DNA from 3 places in the Streptomyces sp. NPDC004647 genome. Region 3 is predicted to be linked to each of the others. Evidence: riboswitches for the same ligand, from Rfam matches in the RefSeq annotation. Region 3 holds a riboswitch; each other region holds the start of a gene.
The links. Region 3 has a riboswitch for cyclic di-AMP ahead of ABZW18_RS22800 (NlpC/P60 family protein). Riboswitches for the same ligand answer to the same signal wherever they lie in the genome.

Region 1 (9,536 bases), on a different contig from region 3:
GAGGACCCTGGCCTGGCGCAGCGCGTGCTGGGCGTTCGGCGCGCACCACTTGCCCTCGCCCGCGGCGAGGTCCGGCACCTGGGCGTTGTCGCCCGCGGCCCAGATGTAGTCGGTCCCCTTGACCTGGAGGGTGGGCTCCGCGTCGACGTGACCGCGCGGGCCGAGCGGCAGGCCGAACCGGGCCAGCGCCGGGTTGGGCTTGACGCCCGCGGTCCACACGATCGTGTTGGAGTCGACCTCGAGGCCGTTCTTGAGCACCACATGGCCGTCGATGCAGGAGTCCATCGAAGTGTTGAGGTAGACCTCGATGCCGCGCTTCTGGAGGTGCTCCAGGCCCCAGGTGCCGAGCTCGGGGCCGACCTCCGGGAGGATCTTGTCCGCGGCGTCGACGAGCACGAAGCGCATGTCCTCGCGCTTGACGTTCGGGTAGTACTTCGCGGCGTCGCGGGCCATGTCCTCGACCTCGCCGATGGTCTCCGCACCGGCGAAGCCGCCGCCCACGAAGACGAAGCTCAGGGCCTTGCGGCGGACGTTCTCATCGGTCGTCGAGTCGGCCTTGTCCAGCTGCTCCAGTACGTGGTTGCGCAGGCCGATGGCCTCCTCCACGCCCTTCATACCGATGCCCTGTTCGGCCAGGCCGGGGATCGGGAAGGTGCGGGAGACCGCGCCGAGGGCCACGACCAGGTAGTCGAAGGGCAGTTCGTACGCCTCGCCGACGAGCGGGGCGATCGTGGCCACCTTGCGGTCCTGGTCGATGGTGGAGACCCGGCCGGTGAGGACCTCCGCCTTGGGGAGCACGCGTCGCAGGGGGACAACGACGTGACGAGGAGAGATGCTGCCGGCAGCAGCTTCGGGAAGGAAGGGCTGGTAGGTCATGTACGAGCGCGGGTCGACGACGGTAACGGTCGCCTCGCCGTAGCGCATCTTCTTCAGAATGCGCCTGGCTGCGTACAGGCCTACGTACCCACCGCCTACTACGAGGATCCTGGGACGCTCCGTGGTGCTCATGATTCGAGTATCCAGCACCCCCATGGGGGGTGCTCGTGAGCCCCTTCACAAGCACTTCCGCCCCTTCTGCTACACTCCGCCGCCGCCGTGACCGAGGCCATAGCGCCGAGGGGGAACCACCGTGTAGGGGCGGGCGTTGATCACCGCCCTGAACTGGCCTTGCGGGCGCCCGCACTGCTGGACCACCGGGGCTGTGAGTACCGGCGCAACACGGCCGAAACGGCCTTCGCCGCCCCTCGGCCGGGCGGTCGGGCCGCCTATCCGGGCCCTACAGCCCCCAGAGGCCGTCACCGTGCCACTTTTTCATGTGAAGAGTTTCACGAAGTTTCTTCGGCGGGCGGCTCAGACCAGGCTCCAGGCGATGCCGTCGAGGATGTCGTGCTCGCTGACGACGACCTCGCGGGCTCCGGTCCGCTCCATGATCGAGAGCAGTACCAGCGCTCCGGCTGCGATCACATCGACCCGGCCGGGGTGCATCACGGGGATCGCGGCGCGCTCCGCGTGCGTCGAGGACAGCAGGTTTCCGGTGATCTCCCGGACCTGCTCCAGGGAGACCCTCGAGTGGTGGATCGCCGACGGGTCGTAGCGCTCGAGGCCCAGTGCGATGGCGGCGACGGTGGTGACCGAGCCGGCCAGTCCGACGAGCGTGCGCGCCTCCGCCAGCGGGACCGTCTCCGCCGCGAGGTCCAGAGCGGCGGCGATATCGGCCTCTATGGCGGTGATCTGGCCCAGTGTCGGGGGGTCGGTGATCCGCCCGTCCCGCAGCAGGTGCCGCTCGGTCATCCGCACACAGCCGATGTCGACCGAACGCGCGGCGCGTACCCGGTCGTCCCCGACGACGAACTCGGTGGAGCCGCCGCCGATGTCCACGACGAGATACGGCTTCTCCAGGTGGTCGCGGCCGGCCAGCTCCTTGGTGGCGCCGGTGAAGGAGAACTCCGCCTCCTGGCTGCCGGTGATCACCTCGGGCCGGACTCCCAGGATGTCCACGACACCGCGGACGAACTCCTCGCGGTTCTCCGCATCGCGGGAGGCGGAGGTCGCCACGAAACGGAGCCCGTGCGCTCCCAGCTCACTGATCACCTCCGCGTACTCACGGCAGGCGGCGAAGGTCCGCTCCAGCGCCTCGGGCGCGAGCCGCCCCGTACGGTCGACGCCCTCGCCGAGCCGGACGATCGTCATCCGCCGGTCGAGCTCCTTCAGATCCCCGGACTCCGGGTCGAGGTCCGCGACGAGGAGCCGGATGGAGTTCGTACCGCAGTCGATCGCTGCGACCCGGGTCATACGTCGCCCTCCGGAGCGGGAGCGGGGGCCGATGCAGAGGCCGAGGCCGAACCCTGGCCGCCGGGCGGAACGCACGGACCCTTGCGCCACCACTCCGGCAGCAGCGCGATGGCCTCGTCGCCGAGGGGATTGACCCCCGGGCCCGCGGCCAGCGAGTGGCCGACCAGGACGTGCAGGCACTTCACCCGGTCCGGCATACCGCCCGCGCTGGGAAAGCCCTGGAGCACCTCGATCGCGTCGCGGCGGGTGATGTAGTCCTCGTGCGCGGCCCGGTACGCGGCGGCGAGCTCCGGATCCTCGGCGAGCCGTGCCGACATCTCCTTCATCACGCCGTCGGCCTCCAGCGTGCCGATCGCGGAGGCGGCGCGCGGGCAGGTCAGGTAGTACAGCGTCGGGAAAGGCGTGCCGTCCTCGAGCCGCGGCTCGGTCTCGACCACATCGGGCAGGCCGCAGGGGCAGCGGTGCGCGACGGCCCGCAGTCCGCGCGGTACGCGGCCGAGCTGCTCGCCGATCGCCTCGACATCGGCGTCGGTGGGCGGGGTGTGTCCGGTCTGGGGCGGGGGCGTTTCCATACCTGCGCAGATTCTCTTCGGTCGGTGCGGATCAGTTCGGATCGGTTCGGATCGGTTCCATGGGACGGGGTCGGGCTCAGCGTTGCGCGTCGGCGTGGTCGACGCCGTCCCACAGGTTGCTGTACCAAGGGCGGTCGGCGGCGCCCTGGTCCTTGGTGTGACGGCCGTCATCGCCACTGCCGTCGACCACGGTGTAGCCGGTCTCGCCGGGGCGGATGTAGTGCAGATGCTCGCGGGCCTGCTGCTCCACGTACGCCGGGTCCTGCCAGCGGGCCTTCTGGTCGCGCAGCTTCTCCACCGCCCTGCGCGCCTGCTCGGCCTGCCGCCGCTGTTCGGCGATCTCCGAACGCTGCGAGACCCACTGCCGCATGGGATAGGCGAGAGCCACGACGAGTGAGCAGACGACGAGCGCGAGTAGCGCGGCGCGGCCGGTGAGCCGGCTGCGCCGCTGGGGCCTGGCCCGGGCACTGGCCCTGTAGACCCGGGCGGCCGCCTGCTCGCCGAGCGCCTTGAGCCTGGTCGCGGTGGAAAACCGCTCCCGGTCTCCGGCCACGTCGCCTCCCTGTCCCTGCGCGCTCCGCTTCGCTCCGCCTTCGCTCACCCCGAGCGCCGGCCCCGAGCACCGGAACGGAGCACCGGACCGGAGCACCGGCCATGAGTGCCGCGAAGCGAAGCCGTCCCCGCGCCACGGTACGGGACCGGGCGCGGGGACGTACGGATGACGGTCCGGCCGACCGGCGGGCCGGCCTTCAAGCGCCTGCCGCCGACGGCCGGCTGATGACTACCGGTTCGCGGAACGGAACCGCGGGAACGCGCTGCGGCCCGCGTACACCGCCGCGTCGTCGAGGATCTCCTCGATGCGCAGCAGCTGGTTGTACTTGGCGACGCGCTCGGAGCGGGCCGGGGCGCCGGTCTTGATCTGGCCGCAGTTGGTGGCGACGGCCAGGTCGGCGATGGTGACGTCCTCGGTCTCGCCGGAGCGGTGGGACATCATGCACTTGAAGCCGCTGCGCTGGGCGAGCTCGACGGCGTCGAGGGTCTCGGTCAGCGAACCGATCTGGTTGACCTTGACCAGCAGCGCGTTCGCGGTGTCGTTGTCGATGCCGCGGGCCAGCCGCTCCGGGTTGGTGACGAACAGGTCGTCGCCGACGATCTGGACCTTGTCACCGAGCTCGTCGGTGAGGGTCTTCCAGCCGTCCCAGTCCTCCTCGTTCAGCGGGTCCTCGATGGAGACCAGCGGGTACGCCTCGACCAGCTCGGCGTAGTACGCGGTCATCTCGGCGGCGCTGCGGGACTTGCCCTCGAACTCGTACGAGCCGTCCTTGTGGAACTCGCTGGCGGCGACGTCGAGCGCGAGTGCGATGTCCTGGCCGGGGGTGTAGCCCGCCTTCTTGATCGCCTCGAGGATGAGGTCGAGCGCCTCACGGTTGGAGTCGAGGTTCGGGGCGAAGCCGCCCTCGTCGCCGAGGCCGGTGGACAGGCCCCGCTCCTTCAGCACGCCCTTGAGCGTGTGGTAGATCTCGGCGCCCCAGCGCAGGGCCTCGGAGAAGGACTCCGCACCCACGGGAGCGATCATGAACTCCTGGATGTCCACATTGGAGTCGGCGTGCGAGCCGCCGTTCAGGATGTTCATCATCGGGACCGGCAGCAGGTGCGCGTTCGGACCGCCGAGGTAGCGGAAAAGCGGCAGGTCGGAGGCTTCGGAAGCGGCGTGCGCGACGGCGAGCGAGACCCCGAGGATGGCGTTGGCGCCGAGCGAGGACTTGTCCGGGGTGGCGTCCAGGTCGAACATCGCCTGGTCGATCAGCCGCTGCTCGGTGGCGTCGTAGCCGACGAGCTCCGGGCCGATCTGCTCGATCACCGCGAGCACGGCCTTCTCCACACCCTTGCCGCCGTAGCGGCTCTTGTCACCGTCGCGGAGCTCGAGAGCCTCGAACGCACCGGTGGAGGCACCGGAGGGGACCGCAGCACGGCCGGTGCTGCCGTCGTCGAGGCCGACCTCGACCTCGACCGTGGGGTTGCCTCGCGAATCGAGGATTTCCCGGGCTACGACGACGTCGATGGACGGCACGAGCATCTCCTTCTGGTGTGACGCATGGAACGCAGTGTCTCTGTGGCACTGCGCCATGAGCCTAACCGCCATGCGCGCATCGGCCTGCCCCGCGCCCACCCGCCGAGACAAAAAAGGTGGAGGAAGGCCTGGTGAACGCGGGCCCCGGCGAACGACAGAACCCCGGACGGGCGCGTCGGGGGACGGCGCGCCCGTCCGGGGTCGTCTGTCATGAGGCGGCTGCGCCGCGTGGCGGGATCAGCTCAGGTGGAGCCGCTGGCCCGGGTAGATCAGGTCGGCTTCATCCACGATGTCCTGGTTCAGGTCCTGGATCTTCTGCCAGCCGCCCTTGACCTTCTCAGCCTTGGCGATCTTGGCGAGGGTGTCGCCGGACTTGACCTTGTACTCGCCGTCGCCCTTCTTGACGGCCTTGGGCGCGGCGGCCTTCGGCGCCTCGCCCTGGCGGTCACCGCGGTCCGCGTGGCTCTCGCCGCCGCGGTCGGCCTGGCTCGCGGAGGAGCCGGAGCCGTCCGGGTTCACACCGGCGTCCGGGCCGCCGGCGGTCAGACCGCCCTCACCGGCGCAGGCCCAGGCGCCCGGGCCCTGCTGGTCGAGCAGCTTCTCCGCGGTGGCGATCTGCTGCTCCTTGCCGGCCTGATCGGCGCGCGGAGCGTACTGGGTGCCGCCGGCGGCGGACCAGCTGGACTGCGAGAACTGCAGGCCGCCGTAGTAGCCGTTGCCGGTGTTGATGGACCAGTTGCCGCCGGACTCGCACTGGGCGACCTTCTCCCAGGTGTCGACCGAGGCGGCGGAGGCGGACGTGGCGCCCATCAGCGGTACGGCGACGGCCGTACCGGCAAGACCTGCCATGGTGACGATGCGGACGGTTTTGGACGGGCCGCGGTGCTTGCCCTTGTTGCCGGAAAGCAGCATGGATGGATCTCCTCACCGACGCCTACGAGGTGAGCTGTCGGGTTCGGGCTGTGAGTGCCCGGCCGCGTGCGTGACGCACTCGGCTTCACCCCTAGCCGGTCCGCCTGCCACATCTCAACAGACTTGTCCGGCACTTACCTTGGGTCCCCCGCTCCTGCCTACGGCGCTTGCGCGTCGATGTCCCTCCGGCCACCGGCAGGATTCGGCGTGATGGTCGGCGGTGCCCGCAATGGCGAGCGGTTCGACGTTAAGCACATCGGTCCCGCCGGTTCAAAGACGGGAAACCGGCAACTGCGGCCTCGCTGCCGCCGCTTCACCTCTTGTCTCCGCAGGTGAGTGCGGCTACAGGGGAATCCGGTTCCAGGACTCGGGCGACAGCCGGTGAGACGCTTCTCTCAGTCACCCCAATCCGGGGCACACAGGGCCGAACTACCCTGTGGGGGCGCTCAGATCGAGGTCCTGACCGGGGCGGATCAGGTCGGGGTCGCCGCCGACGACGTCGTCGTTGGCGTCGTAGAGCGTGGACCAACCGCCGGGCAGGCCGTACTCGTCGGCGATGGCCGACAGGCTGTCACCCGGCCGTACGGTGTAGTCCTCGTCCTCGGACTGCTCGCCACGGCTCGGGTCGGCGCCACGGGAGGCGTGCGCGCTGCCCTCACGCTCGTCCTCCGAGGGCTGACCGCGGTGCTTGCCACTGCCCGGGCCGGGGGACGCGTCCGGCGTGTCCGAGGAGCCGGACTCCGGGGACTTCTGCGTGGGGGACGCGCTCGGCTCCGTACGGTCCGTTCCGCTCTCCCCGTCCGCCCTGTCCGGCTCGTCCGGCCCGGACGTCTCCGTGCCCGTCGCCCCGTCGGCGGACGACGAGCTCTCCGAGGACTCCGGGGACTCCGGAGCGTCCGGCAGAAGGGTCTCCACCGCTCCCGGCAGCAGGGTGCTGCCCGGGTCCACGTCCGGAGCCTCGCCGCCCTCCTTGAGCCCGGCATTCGTCGCACAGCTCGGCCACGCCTCGGGGCCCTCCTCGGCGAGCACCTTTTCGGCCACGGAGATCTGCTGGGAGCGGCTGGCCAGGTCGGCGCGCGGCGCGTAGTCCCGGCCGCCGTAGTCCTCCCAGGTCTCCTGGGTGAACTGCAGCCCGCCGTAGTAGCCGTTACCGCTGTCGGCGCTCCACATGCCGCCGCTCTCGCACTGAGCGACCCGGTCCCAGGTGCCGGTGTCGGCGGCCTGGGCACCTCCTGCCCCGAGCAGCGGAATGGCGATGCCCGCGCCGGTCACCCCCGCGGTGACGAAGATGGCCGGAGCCTGGCGGGGGCGGCGGTGTCGACCGTTCCCGGAGCGCATGCGGTTGCCTTTCGAGCGAAGGTGCGTGTGAGCTGAGGCTTGAAAGTAACCGCGGCTTGCGTCCATCACAAGAAGATGTAGTGGAGATCACGCGAAGGTCACATAGTTGACACTGTCTCAGTTCTGACAGGGGTGAACTCCACCGGAAGGGTGCGCAATCCACGCATGATGAGCCCCCCACGCCATCGCAAATCGGTAGGTTCCGCCGCGAGTCGCAGATCGGGCAGCCGGCGCAGCAGCGTACCGATCGCGGTCCGCGCCTCCAGCCGGGCCAGCGGCGCGCCGACGCAGTAGTGGATGCCGTGGCCGTAACCGAGGTGCTGGTTGTCGCGCCGGGACAGGTCCAGAAGGTCGGGGTCCGCGAAGCGTTCGGGGTCGCGGTCGGCGGCCGCGAGTACGACCAGTACGGGGTCGCCGGTGGCGATGCGCCGGCCGCCGAGGTCGATGGGCTCGGTGGCGAACCGCCAGGTGGCGATCTCCACCGGGCCGTCGTAGCGCAGCAGTTCCTCGACTCCGGTGGCGAGAAGGGTGGTATCGCCCTCCTCGAGGGCTTTGTGCAGTCGCGTCCGCTGGCCCGGGTTGCGCAGCAGCGCGTACGTCCCGTTGCCGATGAGGTTGACGGTCGTCTCGAAGCCGGCGAACAGCAGGATGAAGGCCATCGCGGCGGCCTCACCCTCGGTCAGATGCTCGCCGTGGTCGCTCGCGCGGATCAGCCCTGAGATCAGGTCGTCGCCGAGGTCCGCGCGCTTGCGGTGGATCAGCTCGGCGAGGTAGTTGCGCATTTTCTTCACCGAACGGGCCACTCCCCCGCGCGGCGCGCCACCGTGCCGCAGCATCATGCCCGCCCAGTCCCGGAAGTCGTCCTGGTCCTCGGCGGGCACACCCAGCATGTCGCAGATGGCATAGATGGGAAGGGGGAAGGCGAATTCATGGATGAGGTCCGCTTCGCCCCGCTCCGCGAATCCGTCGATGAGCCGGTCGGTCAGCTCCTGCACGCGCGGCGCGAACTCCGCGACCCGGCGCGGGGTGAACGCCTTGGCCACCAGGCGGCGCAGCCGGGTGTGGTCCGGCGGGTCGATGTTGAGCAGATGTGTCATCAGGTCGGCCTTGCGCTCGCCGGGGATGCCGACTCGGCCCTTGGCGTGCGCGGACTCGCTGTGGTGCAGCGGATTCTTCGACAGCCGCGGCTCCGCGAGGGCCTGCCGGGCGTCCGCGTACCGCGTCACCAACCAGGCGTCGACACCACTGGGCAGTTCGGTCCGGTGTACGGGGCGGTGCTCGCGCAGCCAGGCGTACGCGGGGTAGGGGTCGGCGGCGAACTCCCAGGTGAACAGCTCGGGCGGGGTCGGAGCCCCCGGCTCGTCGGTGGCGTCGGTCTCGTCGGTCTCGTCGGGCACGCGTCGACCGTATCCGGTGCGCCGGGCCCACTCCGTGGACGCACCTTCGCTGCCGCACCACCGCGTCACCACCGCCACCGCCACCGCGCCACCGCCTCACGGGCCCTGGCCCTCGGCTCGGGGCGTACGAGCCGAACGGGCCGGGCGCCCGGACCGGCCCGGCAACGGCGGTCTCCCTCACCCGGCCCTCGGCTCGGGGCCGCGACGCCGTACGTACAGCTCCGCCATGTCCACGTCGTGAAGATCCCCGCCCCGCCACGACGGGCCCGCGGCGCGGCCGCTTTCAGCGGGCGCGGTCCGCCGGTGCTGCGTACCGTCGCATCATGGACTTCAATATCACGGGCGAAGAGGAAGCACTGGTGCTCCGCATCCAGGAGCGTCTGGCGGCAGGCGACAATCCGACGGAGAACAGTCTCGCGGAGGAGTTGGGCGACGACGCCCGGGCCCGGCTCCAGTCGCTGGCGGACAAGGGCTGGGTGTCCCTCATCCAGCCGCCGGAGGGCGGGCCGACGCTCGTCTCCGGGCTCTCACCGATGGCTCATACGGCACTGTCCGACCGACGCAACGCCTGACGACGCACCGGACCTGCGGGGCTTGCTGACGCACCGGAACTCGGCGGCCCGCTGACGCGGTGGGCCTACGCGGCCTGCCGCTGCTCGAAGCGCTCCAGCCAGCCGGAGGCGATGAGGTACTGGCCCAGGATGTAGCCCGCCATGATCAGCACCTCCTGGGAGGGCAGGTCGAGGCCGGCCGCCTGGAGACCGATCAGCAGGTCCGAGGCGAGGAACGCGCCGGCGCCCACCGCCACCTTGCCGCCGACGCCCAGGGCAGTAGCGCCCATCAGTGCCAGCGCGAGGCTGTAGCCGGCGACGGGCAGCCGGAGCTGCTTGTCGAGAGTGGGCGCGAGCACGGCGTTCACGGCGGCCCAGCCCGCCAGGCAGCCGACCGCGGGCC
Region 2 (9,536 bases), on a different contig from region 3:
TCAGGGGTGAGTACTACGAACTGGCGCCGGGTCGCGAGGATCTGGTGCGCGGGCTGGTGTATCCGGTGCCCGACCCGGCGTTCCCGTTCCTGGGCGTCCATCTGACCCGCGGCATCGAGGGCTCGGTGCACATCGGGCCCAACGCGGTTCCGGCGCTGGCCCGTGAGGGATACGGCTGGCGGACCGTACGGCCCGCGGAGCTGGCGGAGACGCTGGCCTACCCGGGAGCGTGGCGGATAGCCCGCCGGCACTGGCGGTACGGCAGGGGTGAGCTGCACCGTTCCTTGTCCAAGCGCGCGTTCACGGATGCCGTGCGCAGGCTCCTTCCGGAGGTGGGCGAAGCGGACCTCGTGCCTGCGCCGGCGGGGGTACGCGCGCAGGCGGTGCTACGGGACGGGACGCTTGTCGACGATTTCCTCTTCGCCGAGTCCCCGGGCATGGTCCACGTCCTGAACGCGCCCTCGCCCGCGGCGACCGCATCGCTGCCGATCGGCCGCGAGGTGGCGCGGCGGGCGCTGGCCGCGCTGGGGGCTCAGGGCGCAGCGGGTGCAGCGGGTGCTCAGGGCGCGGCCTGGAGGTAGCCGGGCAGGGTCCCGGGCCAGCCGGGTACCTCCGGCCCGGCGGTGGCCAGGCCGCGGGCCCGGATAGCCGGGCACGTCCCGGGGTAGCCAGGCACCACAGGCCCGGAGTCAGCCGGGCAGGGCCCGGAGGGAGCCCGGCACCACAGGCCCGGAGTCAGCCGGGCAGGGCCCGGAGGGAGCCGGGCAGGGCCCGGAGGGAGCCGGGCAGGGCCTGGGAGTAGCCGGGCATGGCCTGGAGGCGGGCACGGGTTTGCCGGGGGAGCCGGCACGGTCCCGAGGTAGCCGGCACAACCCGCCCGGAGGGAGCCGGGCAGGTCCCGGAGGCAGTCGGGGCAGGGCCCGGGGGGAGCCGGCACCGGCGGCCCGGAGGCAGCCGGGGCACAGCCCAGAGGCAGCCGGGGCACAGCCCAGAGATAGCCCAGGCACAGCCCAGAGATAGCCGGGGCACCCGCCGGAGGTATCCGGGCGCACCCCCGCCGGAGGTATCCGGGCGCGGCCCGAGACAGCCGGCACGGGCCGTACGGACTCCGAGGGCACGAGACGCTCCGGGCCGGGGCGACCGTAGAATCGGAGGCACTGTGTATGAATCGACTTCACTCCCCGCCCCCACACCCGCCGACGGCGGAGAGCACGAGCGCCCGGTCGCCGATCGCCCGCAGGCCGACCGGCCCACCGCAGACCGCCCCGCCGCCGAGCGCAAGAGTCTGCAGTTCCCCGGCGGCCCCGCCGTGGACCCCGCCGGGTCGCATCACGAGCGTCGGATTCGGAGCTTCCGGCCGCGGCGGGGACGGGTGACCGCCGGGCAGGGGGAGGCGCTGCGGAGGCTGTGGCACCAGTGGGGGCTGGACATCGACGGGCAGCGCGTCCTGGATCTCGGCGAGCTCTTCGGAGACCCGGAGATGCCCGTCGTCCTGGAGATCGGCTTCGGAATGGGCGAGGCCACCGCCCACATGGCCGCCGCCGATCCCGGCACCGGGATCCTCGCCGCGGACGTGCACACCCCCGGCCAGGGCAACTTGCTCGGTCTCGCGGAGCGGAACGGCCTGTCCAACATACGGGTGGCGAACGGCGACGCGATCATCCTCCTCCGGGAGATGATCGCGCCCGAGGCGCTCGCCGGGCTCCGCGTCTTCTTCCCCGACCCCTGGCCCAAGAAGCGCCACCACAAGCGCCGGCTGATCCAGCGGGAGTTCATCGAACTGGCCGTGACCCGGCTGAAGCCCGGCGCGCTGGTGCACTGCGCCACCGACTGGGAGCCGTACGCCGAGCAGATGCTCGAGGTGCTCTCCGCCGAGAGCGCGCTGGAGAACACCCAGCCCGACGGCGGGTACGCACCGCGCCCCGCGTTCGACGGTCCGGCCGGCCGGCCGCTGACCAAATTCGAGGGTGCCGGCCTGGACAAGGGGCACTCCGTGCACGATCTGCTGTTCGTGCGCCGCTGAACGACGGCCCGCCGAGCGATTCTTCGCACATCCTTATGGCGTCGCCCCCGACCCCACACCCTCGTTAGGGTCGACAGGTGCATCAGTCCCCGCTCCCGCCGCAGCCGCGCCAGCAGCCGCCGGTCCCGGTCTACGAACCGCAGCCGCAGTTCGACGCCGTACCGGAGCGAGCACACTGGCGCTACCGCCCGTCCCGCCAGTTCTGGCACAGCAAGGCAGTGCGCGTCGGCGCCCTGATCACGGTGCTCGTACTCTCCGGCCTGGTCATCCTCGCCCTGGTACGCGAACAGACCGGTACCGAGGGGTTCCTGGTCGGCCTGGGCCTGGCCGTGCTGCCCGTGCCGCTGCTCCTGGCCGCGTTCCGCTGGCTCGACCGCGTCGAACCCGAGCCCTGGCGGAATCTGCTCTTTGCCTTCGCCTGGGGCGCCTGCGCTGCGACGCTCGTGGCGATCATCGCCAACGGCTTCGCCACACAGTGGATCGCCACCCGTGTCGAGACGTCCTCCGCCACCGAGGCGGAGGCCTGGGGCGCCACGTTCATCGCGCCCGTCATCGAGGAGAGCGCCAAGGGCGCGGCCCTGCTCCTGCTCTTCGTCTTCCGCCGCCGCGACTTCGACGGCATCGTCGACGGCGTCGTCATAGCCGGGATCACCGCGACCGGCTTCGCCTTCACCGAGAACATCCTCTATCTCGGGAACGCCTTCGGTGAGGACCAGGCGCTCGGCTCCTCCGGATTCCAGTCGGTCACTGCCGCGACCTTCTTCATCCGCATCGTGATGTCGCCTTTCGCCCACCCGCTCTTCACCGCGCTGACCGGCATCGGCTTCGGCATCGCCGCTCTCGCAGCACCGCACCAGCGCGCCCGCCGCATTCTGCTGCCGCTCGCCGGACTGCTCACCGCGATGGTCCTGCACGCCGTCTGGAACGGCTCGGCCAGCCTCGGGGGCTACGGCTTCATCGCCGTCTACGGCATGTTCATGGTCCCGGTCTTCGCGCTGCTCACCTGGCTGGTGATCTGGTCCCGCGGCAACGAGCTGAAGACCGTACGCAGCCACCTGCCCGCCTACGTGGCAGCCGGCTGGCTGGTCCCCCCGGAGCCGCACGCGCTGTCCTCCATGCGGGCCCGCTCGATCGCCCGCGATGTGGTGCGGCGCGCCCATGGGAGCGCGGCGGCCCGAGCGGTCGCCGAGTACGAGTCCTTCGCGACGGCGCTGGCCTTTCTGCGGCAGCGGGCGCACCGGGGCGCGGCGGGCCCGGACTTCGTCGCCCGCGAGCAGGAGCTGCTTCACCACCTGTGGCAGCGCAAGGATGTGGCGCAGCCTGCACTCGCCCATGCCGCGCTGGTCACCACGCGCCGCTCGGTCCCCCCGCAGTGGGCGCCGCATGGACAGCAGTACGGGTCGCCGCAGGGGCAGCAGCAGTACGGCCCGGCGCAGGGACAGCGGCAGTACGGGCAACCGGCGGGACAGCCGTACGGGCAGGGACAGCCGGCGGAGCAGCCGTACGGGCAGGGACAGCCGAACGGCTCAGCGCAGCAGCCGGTGTACGGGCAGCAGTACGGGTCCGGTCCGGCGTACGGCGGCACCTCGTACCCCGGCACCCAGGAGGGACCGCCCCCCTGGCCCTACGACGCGCCACCCCGGTACCACCGCTGAGCGAGTAGCCAGGCAGACCTGGCCCCGGTGGCCGGTTCCGAAGCGCAGCCGCATACGCCCGAAGGCCGCGCCGACCGGGCAGACCAGTCCCGAAGGTACGGGGCCGGACTCTCTCCCCGACTCTCGACGCCCGGCTCACGGCTCACGGCTCTTGGCTCTTGGCTCTACGGATCAGGAGCCGGATCAGGCGCAGGGCGTGACGTCGCTCCGCGCGTCTCTACCTCCGCGGCTCTCGGCCTCCGCACTCCGCACCTCCGCAAACAGCGACGCACCCCGCCAGGAGCGAGGTGCGTCGAAGTTACGGACGATGCCTCAGAGGCTCACACCGTGCTCGCGCAGCCAGGCAGCCGGGTCGATCGGGTCGCCACCGCCCGGCCGGACCTCCATGTGGAGGTGCGCGCCGGTGACATTGCCCGTGGCGCCGACGCGGCCGATGGTTTCGCCCGTCGCCACCTTCCCGGACGTCTGGGTCATCGAGGAGAGGTGGCAGAACCAGACTTCCGTGCCGTCCTCGAGGGTGAGCACGATCCGGTAGCCGTACGAACCGGCCCATCCGGCCTCGGTGATGGTGCCGCCGTGCACTGCCTTGACGGGGGTGCCGGTCGGGGCGGCGAGGTCCTGGCCAGTGTGGTCGTTGGACCACATGGAACCGGACTGGCCGAAGCTGGAGGTGAGGGTGTAGGAGGAGACCGGGGCGGTGTATTCGCGGGCGAGCTTGGCGAGCCGCTCGGCCTCCGCCGCCGCTTTCGCCTTGCGCTCCGCCTCTGCCTCGGCCTTCTCGGCGGCTGCCTTCGCCGCCGCCTTCTTCTCGGCGGCGACCTTGGCGGCCTTCTCGGCGGCGGCCTTCTCCTCGGCCTCGCGCTCCGCCTTCTCGGCGGCGGACTGCTGCTGCTCGGCCTGCTTCATGATGCGGGCCCGCAGCGCCTCGCCGGCGCCGGTGCCGTCGGTGACCTCGCTGTCCGTGAGCCCGGCCTGGGAGAGCGGAGCCTGGGCGGCCACAACGCCCTCACCGGCACCGTCAGAGCCGGAGCCGGAGTCGTCGGAGACCAGGGACCCGATACCGGGCAGCGATCCGGCATCCGGGAGCTTCTCCGACACGGAGGCGAGGTCCGGCATGGAGATCGAGACCGGCGGCTTCTCCTGCGCGCTGGCCATGCCGCCCGCACCGACAGCGGCGAAGACGCCGACTCCGAGGACAGCGCTGCTACGGGCCATGCCGCCACCGCGCTGCTTGACGACGCGGTGCCTGCCGCGCACCGCGGCCACGGATTCCGCGGTCGGATTCCAGTCACCGACTCCGGCCGGGGGCTCCTCGGCGAACCCGGCATCGTGACTCTCGGGTTCGTACAGGAACTCGGGGGCAGGGCTGTTGGACGCCACGCGGGCGCACTCCTTTCCTTCCTTCGCCTACCGGGTTAGCTGACGGGTTCGGAGCAGGAAGGTCTCCTACGGACCCCTCCGAAGAGGCGTCCGATTCACCCCATGTAGTGGTTCCCCGGTTCCCTTGGTACTGGTGTTGCGGGTGGAGCAGATCGTGCGGGATTCGGCGTCAGCGCACGGTGCCACCTCTTGTGGCGGCTGGGACGACCGCGCTGCGTTATCGAACGTTAATAGACCCGGGGTGCCTATTCCAAGCTGTTCCGGGTGATCGTTAACGGATATCGCGGGGACCAACCAGGACACGAAATGCCTAATCCGGGCGAGTTGCCCCTGCGGCGGAAAACCCGTCCCGGCTGATCGTGTGCCAGTTGTTATGCGGAGTGGCGCGGACCGGTTACGGACCGTCAGAAGGGTGGCCGGACCTCGAGCCGTCGCCCGCGCCGCGCACGATTCCCACCGCCCTACGCCGCATCGGCTGCCGCTCGGCCGGGCGGCTGACCGCCAGCAGCGCCATGTCATCCGCGGCCCCGCCCGCGGTGTGCCGGGCCACGTCCTCGACGAGGGCGTCGAGCAGGGCATCGGGTCCGGAGAACAGCCGGCCGCGCAGCCGCTCCTGCGGATCGTAGAAGACGCCGTTGGCGTCCCGGGCCTCGGTCATCCCGTCCGTGAAGAGCAGCAGCGTGGCGCCCTCGGGGAAGGCGAACTCATCCACCCGCTCCGGCTGGTCGGCCAGCTCACCCAGGCCGAGGGGCAGCGCAGGCACGACGGGGTCGGCTACGAACACGCCGCCGTCGGCGTACAGCAGAAGGGGGGAGGGATGGCCTCGGTTGAGGATGCGGAGAGCGGGTTCCGGGAGAGCGGCTCCCGTGTCCGTACGCCGGATGGTCGGCACCTCGGCCAGCACGGCCGTGGTGAAGCCCTCGGACCGGTCCGGGCCTTCATGCCGCTGCCTCTCGCGCTGGAGCGCCCGCTCCAGCCGGGCCGCGACCCCCACCAGGGTCGCCTCCTGCTCCGCGGCCTCCCGGAAGGCGCCGATGACGACGGCCACCGCCTCGACGGCGTCCAGGCCCTTGCCGCGGACGTCACCGACGATCAGGCGGACCCCGTACGGGGTGTCCTGCACCGCGTAGAGGTCACCGCCGATCCGGGCGTCGGTCTGCGCGGCCTCGTAGCGCGCGGCGACATGGAAGCCGCCGATCCGCTCGTCGGGTGTCGGAAGCACGGCCCGCTGGGCGGCCTCGGCGATGCTCCGCGCCGAGGCGAGCTCCCGCCCGCTGCGGCGCACCACACGGTTGATGAAGAGCGCCAGCACGGCGACGGTCAGGACGGTGACCAGCTCGGTCACCGACTCCACGGCGCCCAGGTCGCGGTTGACGAGGTGCAGCGTGACCACGGCGAGCCCGGCGGCGATGCCCGCGGTCGCCGTGGCGCGCAGCGAGAAGAACGGGGCGGCGACCAGCGGGGCGGCCGAGAAGAAGGGCGAGCCGGTGAAGCGCGACGGCGTCGAGAGGTCGAAGGCAAGACCGCCGATGATCAGCGCGGCCGGGAGCCAGCGGGCCAGGTCGCGGCTGGTGGGTTTTCGGCGCCCGCCCTGACGGTCCGGGGTGGTGCGGATGGGGGACGTACCGCTGCCCGCGCCCCGCCGGAGGCGCCCCGTACGACCGCCCCCTCCGCGTCGCATCCCCACCTGCCTGTCTCCTGCCCGTGCGTACGCCGCGCGGGAGCGGTTCGACACCGCGCCTCTCCAGGCTGGCGGGTGACCGGGCACCGGGCGATTCGACGTAGGCCAGGTAGATCTCTGCGCCCGGGCCCCGTCGCCCGCGCTGACGGATTCATTACTCATGCCTCGAAGGCCCATTATTGCGGCTTTGGAGTTAGCGTCGTAAGTATGAACAGCGCAGTGCGTCACACCGTCCTTCTGCCGGTGCTGGCCGCGATCGCCGCTGTCCTCGTACTGGTGGCCGTGATGGCACCCGGAGCGCGGGCTGCGGACGGGCTGGACAGCGCCGCTCAGGCCCTGCAGAGGGGCCCTGTCTACGTCGATCCGCGGGCCCGGGACGCGTTCCCTCCGTCCGAAGCCGACGCCCTGGCAAACAAGATCGAGAAGGCGGACAAGCCGGTCTTCGTCGCCGTGCTCCCCGCCGCCTCGGAATTCGATCCGTCCACGCTGCTGCAGGATCTGCGGACCAAGGTGGGGATCACCGGCGTCTACGCGGTCGCGCTGGGCGACCGGTTCGACGCGGGCGCGGACTCCTCGGTGATGCCGCGCAACGCCGTCGACAACATCACCGGGGCCGTGGAGCGCTCCGACCGCGGTGATGTCGGGGCGATGGTCACGGGCTTCACCGACCAGGCCATCAAGCAGGCGAACGGCAACGCCCCGGCCGCCTGGAGCCCGGGCACGGGCACGGGCACCGGCCCGGAGACCGGTGTCAGCGGCCCAGGGTTGGTCGTCACGCTCGGCGTGCTGGTCGCCGCCGCCACCGGCGGAGCGCTGCTGGTGAGCAGCCGCGGGAAGAAGCGCCGGGCCGAGTGGGACCGGGTGCAGCTCCAGACCCTCCGGCCGGTGGTGGACGAGGACATCACCGCCTTCGGCGAGGAACTGGACCGGATCGACTTCGACCCGTCCGCCGCGGAGACGGACGACGCGATGCGCGAGGACTACGCACGCGCCCTGGACTCGTACGACAAGGCGAAGGCGTCGATGGAGGTCGCACGGCGGCCACAGGACGTACGAGGCGTGACGCAGGAACTGGAGGACGGCCGGTTCTCGCTGGCCACCCTGGAGGCGCGGCGGGACGGCGCACCGCTGCCCGACCGCCGGCCGCCCTGCTTCTTCGATCCGCGGCACGGCCCGTCGGTCGAGGACGCGCAGTGGGCCCCGGCGGACGGCGAGGAGCGGACGGTGCCGGTGTGCGCGGCGGACGCGGCCCGGCTGGAAGACGGCGAGGCGCCGACGGGCCGGATGGTGGAGACGGCGTCAGGACGCCGGCCGTACTGGGAGGCCGGTCCGCTCTACGGGCCCTGGGCTTACGGCTACTTCGGCGGCGGTCTGCTGCCGGGGCTGCTGGTGGGCACGATGCTGGGCAGCCTGATGAGCGGGCCGAACGCGTACGGGGACGGCTACGGGGACTACGGCGGCGGGGACGCCGGGGGCGACTACTCCGGTGGCGACTACAACTCGGGCGACTTCGGCGGCGGCTTCGGCGGAGGTGACTACGGCGGAGGCTTCGGGGGCGGCGACTTCGGCGGCGGGTTCTGAGCGCGGGGCCTTCCGCCCACAGGGCCGTGATCCGGTGGACGGTGATCCGGGACGGTGATCCCGGGCGGGGACGGTGATCCCGGGGGCAGGGGGCAGCCGCCGGTGGCAGGGCGCCGGTGGCGGGGTGGTCCGGCCACGGGCTCCTGACCACGAGGTTCTGTGAAGCTGCGACGGACCGTCCGTGCCTGCGACCCGGGGTTCCTGCGGTTCGCTCAGCCCTCTGGCAGGGCGGCGCCGCAGGCCTCACAGCTGCCCCCGTCGGCGAGCTCGTTCATCCGCCCGCACTCCGTGCAGACCCGGTGCAACTGGCAGGCCGCCTCCCCGCCCTGCTCCCGTACTTCCTGCCGCAGGTTCTGACGAACGGCATCGGTGGATGTCGCCGGCGCCTTCACCTCATCAGCCATGCACTCCATGAAAAGGCACCCGGACGGCGATGACAACGACCGTCGGCCGAGGGCCGGAGCAGCACCATGCCGCTGGAGCCGGCGGCGGATTCTTCGGCGGGTCCAGGGCTTCGTGACGCCGGTCTGCCCAGACCCTCGGTCACGCCCGCGCGCCAGAGTCCCACCCTCGGTGAGCCCGCCGCCTCCTGCTGCGGGCAGGAGGCGGCGTATGCGCGGCGGTCGGACGCGCCGGGTCGCTCAGCCTGCTGTCGGCGTCTCAGGCGCCAGGCGGGCGGGCAGGCTGCGGTGGCCGTTGGAAATGAACGATTCCACCGGCCGCAACTCGTCCGCCGGGACGGCCAGCGCCAGGTCGGGGAAGCGCTCGAACAGGGCGGGCAGGGCGATCTCGGCTTCCAGCCGGGCCAACGGCGCCCCGAGGCAGTAGTGAACGCCGTGTCCGAAGGCGAGATGCTCCTTGTCGACCCTGGTGAGGTCAAAACGGTCCGCGTCCTCGCCGTGCGAGGCGGGGTTGCGGCCCGCGGCGGCGTAGGCGGCGAGGATCGCGTCCCCCTTCTTGATCACCACACCCGCGGACTCGAGCTCGATGTCCTCGACCGCGTAACGCAGCGGCAGGCTCGCCACCGGGGCCTGCGAGCGCAGCGTCTCCTCGATCACGTCGTTCCAGGAGACCGCGCCCTTACGGACCAGTTCGAGCTGTTCCGGGTGGGTGAGCAGGGCGTGGATCGCGTTGTCGAGCAGGTTGACCGTGGTCTCGTGCCCGGCGCTGATCATCAGCAGCAGGGTGTCGACCAGTTCGGCCTCGGCCAGCCGCG
Region 3 (9,069 bases):
CGAGCGACGCGTCCCGATGACCTTCATCGGCCTGCCAGGAGCAGACCGGGGGTGCGATTCGTCCCGACATGCGCAAGCGGTTACGTCATCTCGGGAGTCACCGTGGCATGTGGAGCGCAAGGGCACTCCGCCCACCCTCTCGGCGCACCACGGAGGGACACCGCCAGTCACCTTGTCCGGTCTGCTGCCGCAATTTGGCATCTCTCCGGCTGGACCGCAGTCAACGAACCGCGGCCAACGCAGGCTCCGGCGCGGGCAGTTCCTGGGAACGGCGGCGAGCCGGACGTCGCGGGCGGCGCGGACACACGAACGCCAACGTCACCCAGCGGGCCTGCGCCCGGCCAAGCGTTGAAGATCCGCGCATCACCGCGGATGCACCGGAGCCGCCGTTCGCGCTGTGAGAAATCGCGAGGCCTGAGCCTCACGAATCGGCCCAAAAGTGCCTCTGATCTGTTGACCCTCTCGATTGATCTGTTGACCCCTCTCGATCGGCAGGGCAGCATCCCCACCGAACAGGATGTACGTCCTGTACATTTTTTACCGGAGGCCTCCCTCATCGGAGTGCAGACGAGAGGCGCAGTGATGGACCGACCGACAGTCCGCTATCTCCTGCCGGAGTTCACGGAGCGCACCAGCTCCGGGACCCGCACGATGGACCCGTACTCCAAGCTCCTCGAGGAACGCATCGTCTTTCTCGGCACCCGGATCGACGACACCTCGGCAAACGACGTGATGGCGCAGTTCATGCATCTCGAGCACGCCGCTCCGGACCGGGACATCTCGCTCTACATCAACTCCCCCGGCGGCTCGACGACCGCGATGACGGCGATCTACGACACGATGCAGTTCGTCACCTGCGACATCGAGACGATCTGCCTCGGCCAGGCCGCCTCGTCCGCCGCGGTGCTCCTCGCCGCGGGCGCCCCGGGCAAGCGGCTGATGCTGCCGGGCTCCCGGGTGCTCATCCACCAGCCCTCCTTCTCGGAGCCGATCCAGGGGCAGACGTCGGATCTGGACATCCAGGCCAAGGAACTGCTGCGCATGCGCGACGTGCTGGAGGAGATGCTCGCCCGGCACACCGGCCAGGCCCCCGTACGGATCGGCGCCGACATCGAGCGCGACAAGATCTTCCAGGCCGAGGAGGCGGTCGCGTACGGGCTCGCGGACAGGATCGTGCAGAGCCGCAAGCAGGCGAGTTCGCTGTTCGGCGCGGGGTGATTCACCGTGCTGCCGCCCGAACTTCCCCCGCTGCCCGCACTCACCCGAGCCGAGAGCGACCTGGTGGACCGATACCTGGAGGTGCTCGACCTGCTGGGGCGGATCAATCCGGCCCGGACCTCCGACACCTACGGGGGCTTCCGCGCAGCCCAGGCCTTGGTGAGCAGGGCCGCGGCGCTCCGGGACGCGCTGGCGCTCATGCACGAGCGCGGCGAGAGCCAGGTACATGCCGCCACCCTGGCGCGAGCGTTGCGGGTGCTCGACGGTGAGCGGCGGGGCGCGCGGGTCACCGTCCCGCCCGAGCCGTCGGGTTGATGAAGCGTCACCTCGTCCGGCGGCCGGTGCAGCCGAACGGACTCCCTCGATAGATGGACCGGGGAGCAGGCGGCAAGGGTTGATCGACTTGCGCGGAGATCGCATCGGTGCTGCGCGGGGTAGGGGCATCCGCCGCTGGTGGGGGCGCTTGCATGATGTCGGACAAACCGATCACAGCATGTACTTCTAACCCTAATGACGCATATGTGATGAACATCACATAGTGCGCGTTATGCACGGAATCTGCCATGGGCGTGGGGACTATCCGTGGACGACAAGCCCCCGCCACCTCGGCGGGGCGGTCCGGGCGGACGCCGAATCCTGCCGCCGCGCCGGATGTCTGGTCGACACGGAGTGCTTTCGGCAGGAGTGGAGGACCCGATCAGTTCGGGGCCGACCGGGAACTCCGGTCGCCCCTCGGGGTGAAGCCGCTGCGGCGGCCGGGCATCTTCGCCAGCCCGAACCCGACAGGCCATCCCTCACAGGCGGCTGACGAAGGGTCGCACATGGCTGCGAATGGACACGTCCCGTCTCTGTTCTGTCGGGCCGGCACCGCTTCGGCGCTCACTCTGGCCGCTTTCGGTGGGAGCCTGCTGGCTCCTGGTGCCGCGACGGAAGCCCTGGCGGCGCCGCCGCCCCCAGGGCATGAATCATCCCAATTCACCTCGGCGCCACCGGATTTCGACGCTTTCGGCGAGCAGGTGCTGTCGCCTGACACCCAGCCGATGGGAGGGCCGGTCCTGGAACCCGGCCACCGGGACCCAACGCCTGACGTTCTGTCACCGGAGAACGAGAGCCCGGCCCCTGGCAACCCACCACCGGCAACCGGTCCCGATTCGTCCGGTCCCCAGAGACTCCCGGTCCTGGAGCCGTCGCCCGGCACCGGGCCGCCCCGGGCCGAGCCGTCGAAGCCGGATGCCGAACCGCCGCAGGCCAGGCCGCCGAAACAGCGCCCCGCAGCCCCCAAGGACAAGGACGAGGCCGAGGGCAAGGGCAGGGTGACGACGCCGAGCTCCCGCCCGTCCAAGGGCAAGCCGGCGAAGCGCCCCCCAGCTCCCAAGTCGCCCAAGTCTCCCAAGGGAGCGACTGCGGCGGCGACCGGGAGCACGGCTCTCCGGGTGGCCGCCTCGAAGGAGGGGTCCCCGTACCAGATGGGTGCCGAAGGCCCGAACCGGTTCGACTGCTCAGGGCTCACCCAGTACTCCTTCAAGCGCGCGGGCAAGCAACTGCCGCGCACGGCGGCCGCGCAGTACAACAACACCCGGCACATCCCCGCTTCCCAGCGTCAGCCCGGCGACCTGGTCTTCTTCGGCTCGGGCGGCGGCTACATCCACCACGTCGGCATCTACGCCGGCAATGACATGATCTGGCACTCCCCCAAACCCGGTGCGGTGGTGCGCCTGGAGAAGCTCTGGACCAGCAACGTCACTTACGGCCGGGTGAGTTGAGCCGGGAAGAGACTCCGACTGTCCGTCGCCGCGGCTAGGTTGAGTGCGATCAGGGATCACCTACCGCAGCCGCGAGGAGTCGCATGCCCTTCCCGAACCCGGTCCGGCACATCACCTTCGACGCTCGTGATCCCTACGCCCAGGCCCAGTTCTGGTCGGCGCTCACGGGCTGGCTGCTGGAGGACTCCGATCCGGGCGACGACGCGGTGCTGCTCGAGTCGGGGCAGTCCGGAGTGCCCGGCCTGCTGTTCCTTCGGGTTCCCGAGGACAAGACCGTGAAGAACCGGATCCATCTCGACATCCAGCCGCCGACCGACACCCGGGACGCCGAAGTCGGGCGGCTGGCCGGGCTCGGCGCCGAGGTCGTGGCCGACCACCGTACGGACGACGGCCTCGGCTGGGTGGTCATGGCCGACCCGGAGGGCAACGAGTTCTGTGTCGAGCGCAGCGCCGCCGAGCGGGGTCTCACGGCCTGAGCCGCGGCCCGGCAGTGGCGGCGCGGTGACCCGCGGACCGGTTGCGCGGCGGCTTCGGCCGTACGAGAGCGGTGCCCCTGACGCGGGGACAGAAAGCTGTCAGGAGCAGTCGGCCACCTTCCACGGCAGGGCGATCCAGACGGTTTTCCCGCCCTCCGCAGTGGGCGTGACGGAGAGTCTGCCGCCGGACTCGGCGGTCAGCCAGCGGATGATGACCATGCCGCGGCCGTTGTCCTGCTGCACCGCCGCGGGCAGCCGCTGCGGTCGGCGCGGGTGGCTGTCGGTGACCCCGATGCGCAGCTGCTCGTCCCGGTCGAGCTGGAGGTCCACCGTGAACGTGGGCGACTGGCCGAAGGTGTGCAGGACGGCATTCGTGGCCAGCTCGGAGACGATGAGCAGTACGGCATCGGCTCTCTCCGCACCTGCCGGAAGGCCCCATTCTGCAAGGACGTCCGAGACGTATCTTCGGGCGGTGGTGACCGAGGCCGGGGCGCTCAGCAGGGTGACGGATGCTTCCTGGTGGTCTGCCATGGCGGCGGTGTCCCTTTCCCGCCGAGGCCGTGCCCCGAGACGCTGTGGAGTGAGGTCGGAGTCGGCTTCGGACAGCGTTGGGCGCCAGAGTGCCACTCGCGCTGTCCGGACCGGGGACGATCCACCGAGATGCGCAGGAATCGTCGCTCGAAGCGGTGAACTCTGCCACGGAAAAGCGTATTTGACCGGTTCGTTGCGGTGAACGACGAGCGGGCAGTGCGCGGCCGGAGCGTTCGTCGCCCGCGGGCGAGGCGTCAGGCAGCAGTGGGGGCGGTCGCGACGATCACGCCCACTGCTTCGGCGATCTGCTGGTCCGTCAGGTCAGCACGTGCCGTCAGGCGCAGCCGTGAGATGCCGTCGGGTACGGACGGCGGGCGGAAGCAGCCCACCACCAGTCCGGCGGCGCGGCAGTCGGCGGCCCAGCGCAGTGCCGCCTCCGGGGCAGGGGCCCGTACGGAGACCACGGAGGCGTCCGGCCGGACTGCGGCGAGCCCCGCCGCCGTCAGCTGTCGGTGGAGCGCGGCGGCGACCGTACGGGCGCGCGCCGCGCGCTCCGGTTCCCGGGCCAGCAGCCGCAGGCTCGCGAGGGCCGCGCCCACCGCGGCCGGGGCCAGCCCGGTGTCGAAGATGAACGTCCGGGCGGTGTTCACCAGGTGCTCGATCACCCGGGCCGGGCCGAGAACGGCTCCGCCCTGGCTGCCGAGCGACTTGGACAGGGTCACGGTGGCGACCGTGCCGGCGGATCCCGCGAGTCCGGCCGCGTGCAGGGCGCCGCGTCCGCCGTCGCCGAGGACACCCAGGCCGTGCGCGTCGTCGACGAGCAGGCCCGCACCGTACGCCCGGCAGGCGGCGGCGAGTCCCGGCAGCGGGGCGGCGTCGCCGTCGACGGAGAACACCGAGTCGGTGACGGCGAGCGCCCGGCCGTCGTGGCCGTCCAGTGATTTGCGGACGGCCTCCGGGTCCCTGTGCGGCACCACGGCCGTCTCGGCGCGGGAGAGCCGGCAGCCGTCGATGAGCGAGGCGTGGTTGCCCGCGTCGGAGACGACGAGTGTGCCGCGGTCGCTCAGCGCAGTGACGGCGGCGAGGTTGGCGGCGTAGCCGGAGGACAGCACCAGAGCCGCCTCGAAACCGCAGAAGCGGGCGAGCTCTGTCTCGAGCTCGGCGTGCAGCTCGGTGCTGCCGGTGACCAGTCGGGAGCCCGTGGCGCCCGCGCCCCAGCGGCGCGCCGCCTCGGCCGCGGCGCCGGTGACCTCCGGGTGCCGGGACAGACCCAGGTAGTCGTTGCTCGCCAGGTCGAGGAGCGGGGAGTCGGCGGGGCGCGGCCGCAGCTTGCGTACGAGCCCTGCGCGGCGGCGCGTCCGCGCCTGCTCGTCGATCCAGTCGAACGGGTCGTGGGGCATCGGCCGTCCTTGCGTCTGTCGGGTCTGCCCAAACCGTAGCGGCGGGGCGCCACGGTCAGGGTGTGGCAATACACACACCTCGATCGGGCTCTGTTGTGCGATCTCTCCTTGGCCGAGGACGGTGCCGTAGGCGAGGATCTGGGCCATGGACCTGCTGAAGACGCTGGTGGACAAGGGGCTGCGACGCGAGCTGCCCACCCGGGAAGAGGCTCTCGCCGTGCTGGCCACCCAGGACGACGAACTGCTGGATGTGGTGGCAGCGGCCGGCAAGGTGCGCCGCCAGTGGTTCGGGCGCCGGGTGAAGCTCAACTATCTGGTCAATCTGAAGTCCGGGCTGTGCCCCGAGGACTGCTCGTACTGCTCCCAGCGGCTGGGTTCCAAGGCCGAGATCCTCAAGTACACCTGGCTGAAGCCCGACGAGGCCGCCGCGGCGGCGGGCGCGGGAGTCGCCGGGGGCGCCAAGCGCGTCTGCCTGGTGGCCAGCGGGCGCGGACCGACCGACCGGGACGTGGACCGGGTCTCGCAGACGATCGAGGCCATCAAGGAGCAGAACGAGGGCGTCGAGGTGTGCGCGTGCCTCGGGCTGCTCGCGGACGGACAGGCCGAGCGGCTGCGTGCGGCGGGCGCGGACGCGTACAACCACAACCTGAACACCTCCGAGGAGACGTACGGGGACATCTGCACCACGCACGACTACTCCGACCGGGTGTCGACCGTGCGGCAGGCGCAGGTCGCGGGACTGTCGGCGTGCTCCGGACTGATCGCGGGCATGGGCGAGTCGGACGAGGACCTGGTGGACGTGGTCTACGCGCTGCGCGACCTGGACCCCGACTCGGTGCCGGTCAACTTCCTCATCCCCTTCGAGGGGACTCCGCTGGGGAAGGAGTGGAACCTCACCCCCCAGCGGGCGCTGCGCATCCTGGCGATGGTGCGGTTCGTCTGCCCGGACGTGGAGGTACGTCTGGCGGGCGGGCGCGAGGTGCATCTGCGGTCGCTCCAGCCGCTCGCCCTGCACCTGGCCAACTCGATCTTCCTCGGTGACTACCTGACCAGCGAGGGCCAGGAGGGCAAGGCCGACCTGGACATGATCGCCGACGCGGGCTTCGAGGTGGAGGGCGCCGGCACCACGACGCTGCCCGAACACCGCGCGGAGGCCCTGGCCGCGGCGGGAGCGGGCTGCGGCTCGCACGGCGGGGGCGGCTGCGCGCCGTGCGGCGACGGCGGCACGGCCGAGGCCCCGGGCGTCACCGAGACCACGGGCATCCCCGAGGCGCCGGCCGTGCCCGCGGCGGCACCGGCGGGCGACGCCCGTAGGGACCTGGTCGCGGTCCGCCGCCGCGGCGCGGGCACCGACCTCGCGCCCAATGCGTAAGCCGCTGACCACCGGCGAGCTGCTGGCCCTGGACCGGCAGCACGTCTGGCATCCGTACGGTCCGATGCCCGGCCGGCAGGAGCCGCTCGTAGTGGAGTCCGCAGCCGGGGTCCGGCTGCGGCTCGCCGAGCCGGCCGAAGGGCATGCCGAGCTCATCGACGGAATGTCCTCGTGGTGGTCCGCGATCCACGGCTACAACCACCCGGTGCTCAACGAGGCCGCCCGCTCCCAGCTGGAGCGGATGAGCCATGTGATGTTCGGCGGGCTCACCCACGAGCCCGCGGTACGGCTTGCCGCCCGGCTGGTGGAGATCACCCCGGAGCCGCTGCGGCACGTCTTCCTGGCCGACTCCGGTTCGGTGTCGGTCGAGGTCGCGGTGAAGATGTGCCTGCAGTACTGGCGGTCGGTGGGCAAACCGGCCAAGCAGCGGCTGCTCACCTGGCGCGGTGGCTACCACGGTGATACCTGGCAGCCGATGTCGGTGTGCGACCCGGATGGCGGCATGCACCACCTGTGGTCGGGCGTGCTGCCGCGGCAGATCTTCGCGGACGCCCCGCCTGCCGGCTTCGACGCCGAGCGGGACGAGGCGTACGAGGCGCAGCTGCGGGAGCTGGTCGCGCGCCACGCCGACGAGCTGGCTGCCGTGATCGTCGAGCCGGTGGTGCAGGGCGCGGGCGGTATGCGCTTCCACTCCCCCGGCTGCCTGCGGCTGCTGCGCGAGATCTGCGACGAGTACGGCGTGCTGCTGGTGCTGGATGAGATCGCCACCGGATTCGGGCGTACGGGCGCACTGTTCGCGGCCGGACACGCGGGGATCTCCCCCGATGTGATGTGTGTCGGCAAGGCCCTGACCGGCGGCTATCTGACGATGGCGGCCACCTTGTGCACATCGACGGTGGCCGAGGGCATCAGCGGCGGCGAGGTCCCGGTGCTCGCCCACGGTCCGACGTTCATGGCCAATCCGCTCGCCGCTGCGGTCGCGGAGGCCTCGATCGGCCTGCTGCTCTCGTACGACTGGGCGCAGGAGGTGAAGCGGATCGAGGCCGGGCTGCGGGCAGGACTGGCCGAGGCGAAAGGTCTGCCGGGGGTCCGGGACGTACGGGTGCTGGGAGCGATCGGCGTCGTACAGCTCGACCACGAGGTGGACATGGCGGCGGCGAGCCGGGCGACGGTGCGCGAAGGGGTGTGGCTGCGCCCGTTCCGCGACCTCATCTACACCATGCCGCCGTACATCACGGGTGACGACGACCTGGCAAGGATCTGCGCGGCGGTGTGCGCGGCCGCGTCGGCGGGCTGAGCGCCCGGCCGTGACCGGGCCGGGCCCCCGGCCGGGTCGGGCTCCCGCACGGTCGTCGGTGTGATCGCGGTTTGTGCCGGTGGGCACAGGAATCGAGAGAGGTAGGGGAGTCATGGCGGTCATCGTCGTCACGGGCACGGGCACGGAGATCGGAAAAACCGTGGCCACCGCAGCGATGGCCGCCGCCGCTCTGCGCGAGGGGCGGTCGGTGGCCGTGCTGAAGCCCGCGCAGACGGGTGTGAACGCGGACGAGCCGGGCGATGCGGCTGAGGTGGCTCGCCTCGCCGGACCCGTAACGGCGGTCGAACTCGCCCGCTTCCCCGAGCCGTTGGCCCCCGCGACCGCCGCCCGGAGGGCCGGTCTCGCCCCGGTGAAGCCGCAGGATGTGGCCGAGGCGGCCGGGAAACTGGCTGCCGAACACGACCTGGTGCTGGTCGAGGGGGCGGGCGGGCTGCTCGTCCGCTTCGACGACGACGGCGGCACGCTGGCGGACGCGGCGGGGCTGCTGGGCGCGCCGGTGCTGATCGTCGCACCGGCCGGGTTGGGCACGCTCAACTCGACGGCACTGACGGCGGAGGCGTTGCGGGGCCGCGGACTGGAGTGCGCGGGGGTGGTCGTGGGCAGCTGGCCGTACGATCCGGACCTCGCGGCGCGCTGCAACCTCGCCGACCTGCCGGAGGCGGCGGGCGCGCCGCTGCTCGGTGCGATTCCGCAGGGCGCGGGGTCGCTGAGGCCCGCGGACTTCCGTGCGGGGGCGGGGAGTTGGCTCGTGCCCGCGCTGGGCGGCAGCTGGGACCCGGATGCCTTCGCGGCGCGGATGCGGTCCGGCCATCGGCCGGGCGGCGGAGGCACGGCCGTACGCTGACGCCCGCGCGCACGCGCGCCTGGAACAGGGCCTCATGTATCGCCGTCAGTGCGGGTCAGCGCCGCTGCGGGGGGTCCGAGGGCTCGTCCGACGGCTGCGGCGGGGAGAGATCCGTCGGCTGGTCCGATACCGAGCCACACGCGTTCG

Region 1: linked by a shared signal. The riboswitch ahead of ABZW18_RS16630 (transglycosylase family protein) and the one ahead of ABZW18_RS22800 (NlpC/P60 family protein) in region 3 are both predicted to bind cyclic di-AMP.
Region 2: linked by a shared signal. The riboswitch ahead of ABZW18_RS11965 (M23 family metallopeptidase) and the one ahead of ABZW18_RS22800 (NlpC/P60 family protein) in region 3 are both predicted to bind cyclic di-AMP.

What each region holds. Positions count from the first base shown of each region.
Region 1 covers NZ_JBEXKU010000032.1:59,834-69,369, forward strand. Annotated here, with positions in the region: gene ABZW18_RS16605 (NAD(P)/FAD-dependent oxidoreductase) at 1-1,008, opposite strand, end outside; gene ABZW18_RS16610 (Ppx/GppA phosphatase family protein) at 1,351-2,292, opposite strand; gene ABZW18_RS16615 (DUF501 domain-containing protein) at 2,289-2,864, opposite strand; gene ABZW18_RS16620 (septum formation initiator family protein) at 2,941-3,417, opposite strand; gene eno (phosphopyruvate hydratase) at 3,646-4,941, opposite strand; gene ABZW18_RS16630 (transglycosylase family protein) at 5,173-5,847, opposite strand; cyclic di-AMP (ydaO/yuaA leader) riboswitch at 5,852-6,023, opposite strand; gene ABZW18_RS16635 (transglycosylase family protein) at 6,277-7,185, opposite strand; gene ABZW18_RS16640 (cytochrome P450) at 7,284-8,582, opposite strand; gene ABZW18_RS16645 (hypothetical protein) at 8,906-9,154, shown strand; gene ABZW18_RS16650 (lysoplasmalogenase) at 9,220-9,536, opposite strand, start outside.
Region 2 covers NZ_JBEXKU010000021.1:12,978-22,513, forward strand. Annotated here, with positions in the region: gene lhgO (L-2-hydroxyglutarate oxidase) at 1-581, shown strand, start outside; gene trmB (tRNA (guanosine(46)-N7)-methyltransferase TrmB) at 1,286-2,023, shown strand; gene ABZW18_RS11960 (PrsW family glutamic-type intramembrane protease) at 2,101-3,678, shown strand; gene ABZW18_RS11965 (M23 family metallopeptidase) at 3,991-5,058, opposite strand; cyclic di-AMP (ydaO/yuaA leader) riboswitch at 5,066-5,237, opposite strand; gene ABZW18_RS11970 (PP2C family protein-serine/threonine phosphatase) at 5,453-6,745, opposite strand; gene ABZW18_RS11975 (hypothetical protein) at 6,947-8,320, shown strand; gene ABZW18_RS11980 (hypothetical protein) at 8,533-8,724, opposite strand; gene ABZW18_RS11985 (cytochrome P450) at 8,962-9,536, opposite strand, start outside.
Region 3 covers NZ_JBEXKU010000053.1:28,745-37,813, forward strand. Annotated here, with positions in the region: gene ABZW18_RS22790 (ATP-dependent Clp protease proteolytic subunit) at 583-1,218, shown strand; gene ABZW18_RS22795 (hypothetical protein) at 1,225-1,533, shown strand; cyclic di-AMP (ydaO/yuaA leader) riboswitch at 1,836-2,036, shown strand; partial or broken gene ABZW18_RS22800 (NlpC/P60 family protein) at 2,040-2,162, shown strand; partial or broken gene ABZW18_RS22805 (C40 family peptidase) at 2,634-2,981, shown strand; gene ABZW18_RS22810 (VOC family protein) at 3,065-3,457, shown strand; gene ABZW18_RS22815 (ATP-binding protein) at 3,557-3,988, opposite strand; gene ABZW18_RS22820 (8-amino-7-oxononanoate synthase) at 4,243-5,388, opposite strand; gene bioB (biotin synthase BioB) at 5,534-6,760, shown strand; gene ABZW18_RS22830 (adenosylmethionine--8-amino-7-oxononanoate transaminase) at 6,753-8,057, shown strand; gene bioD (dethiobiotin synthase) at 8,170-8,922, shown strand.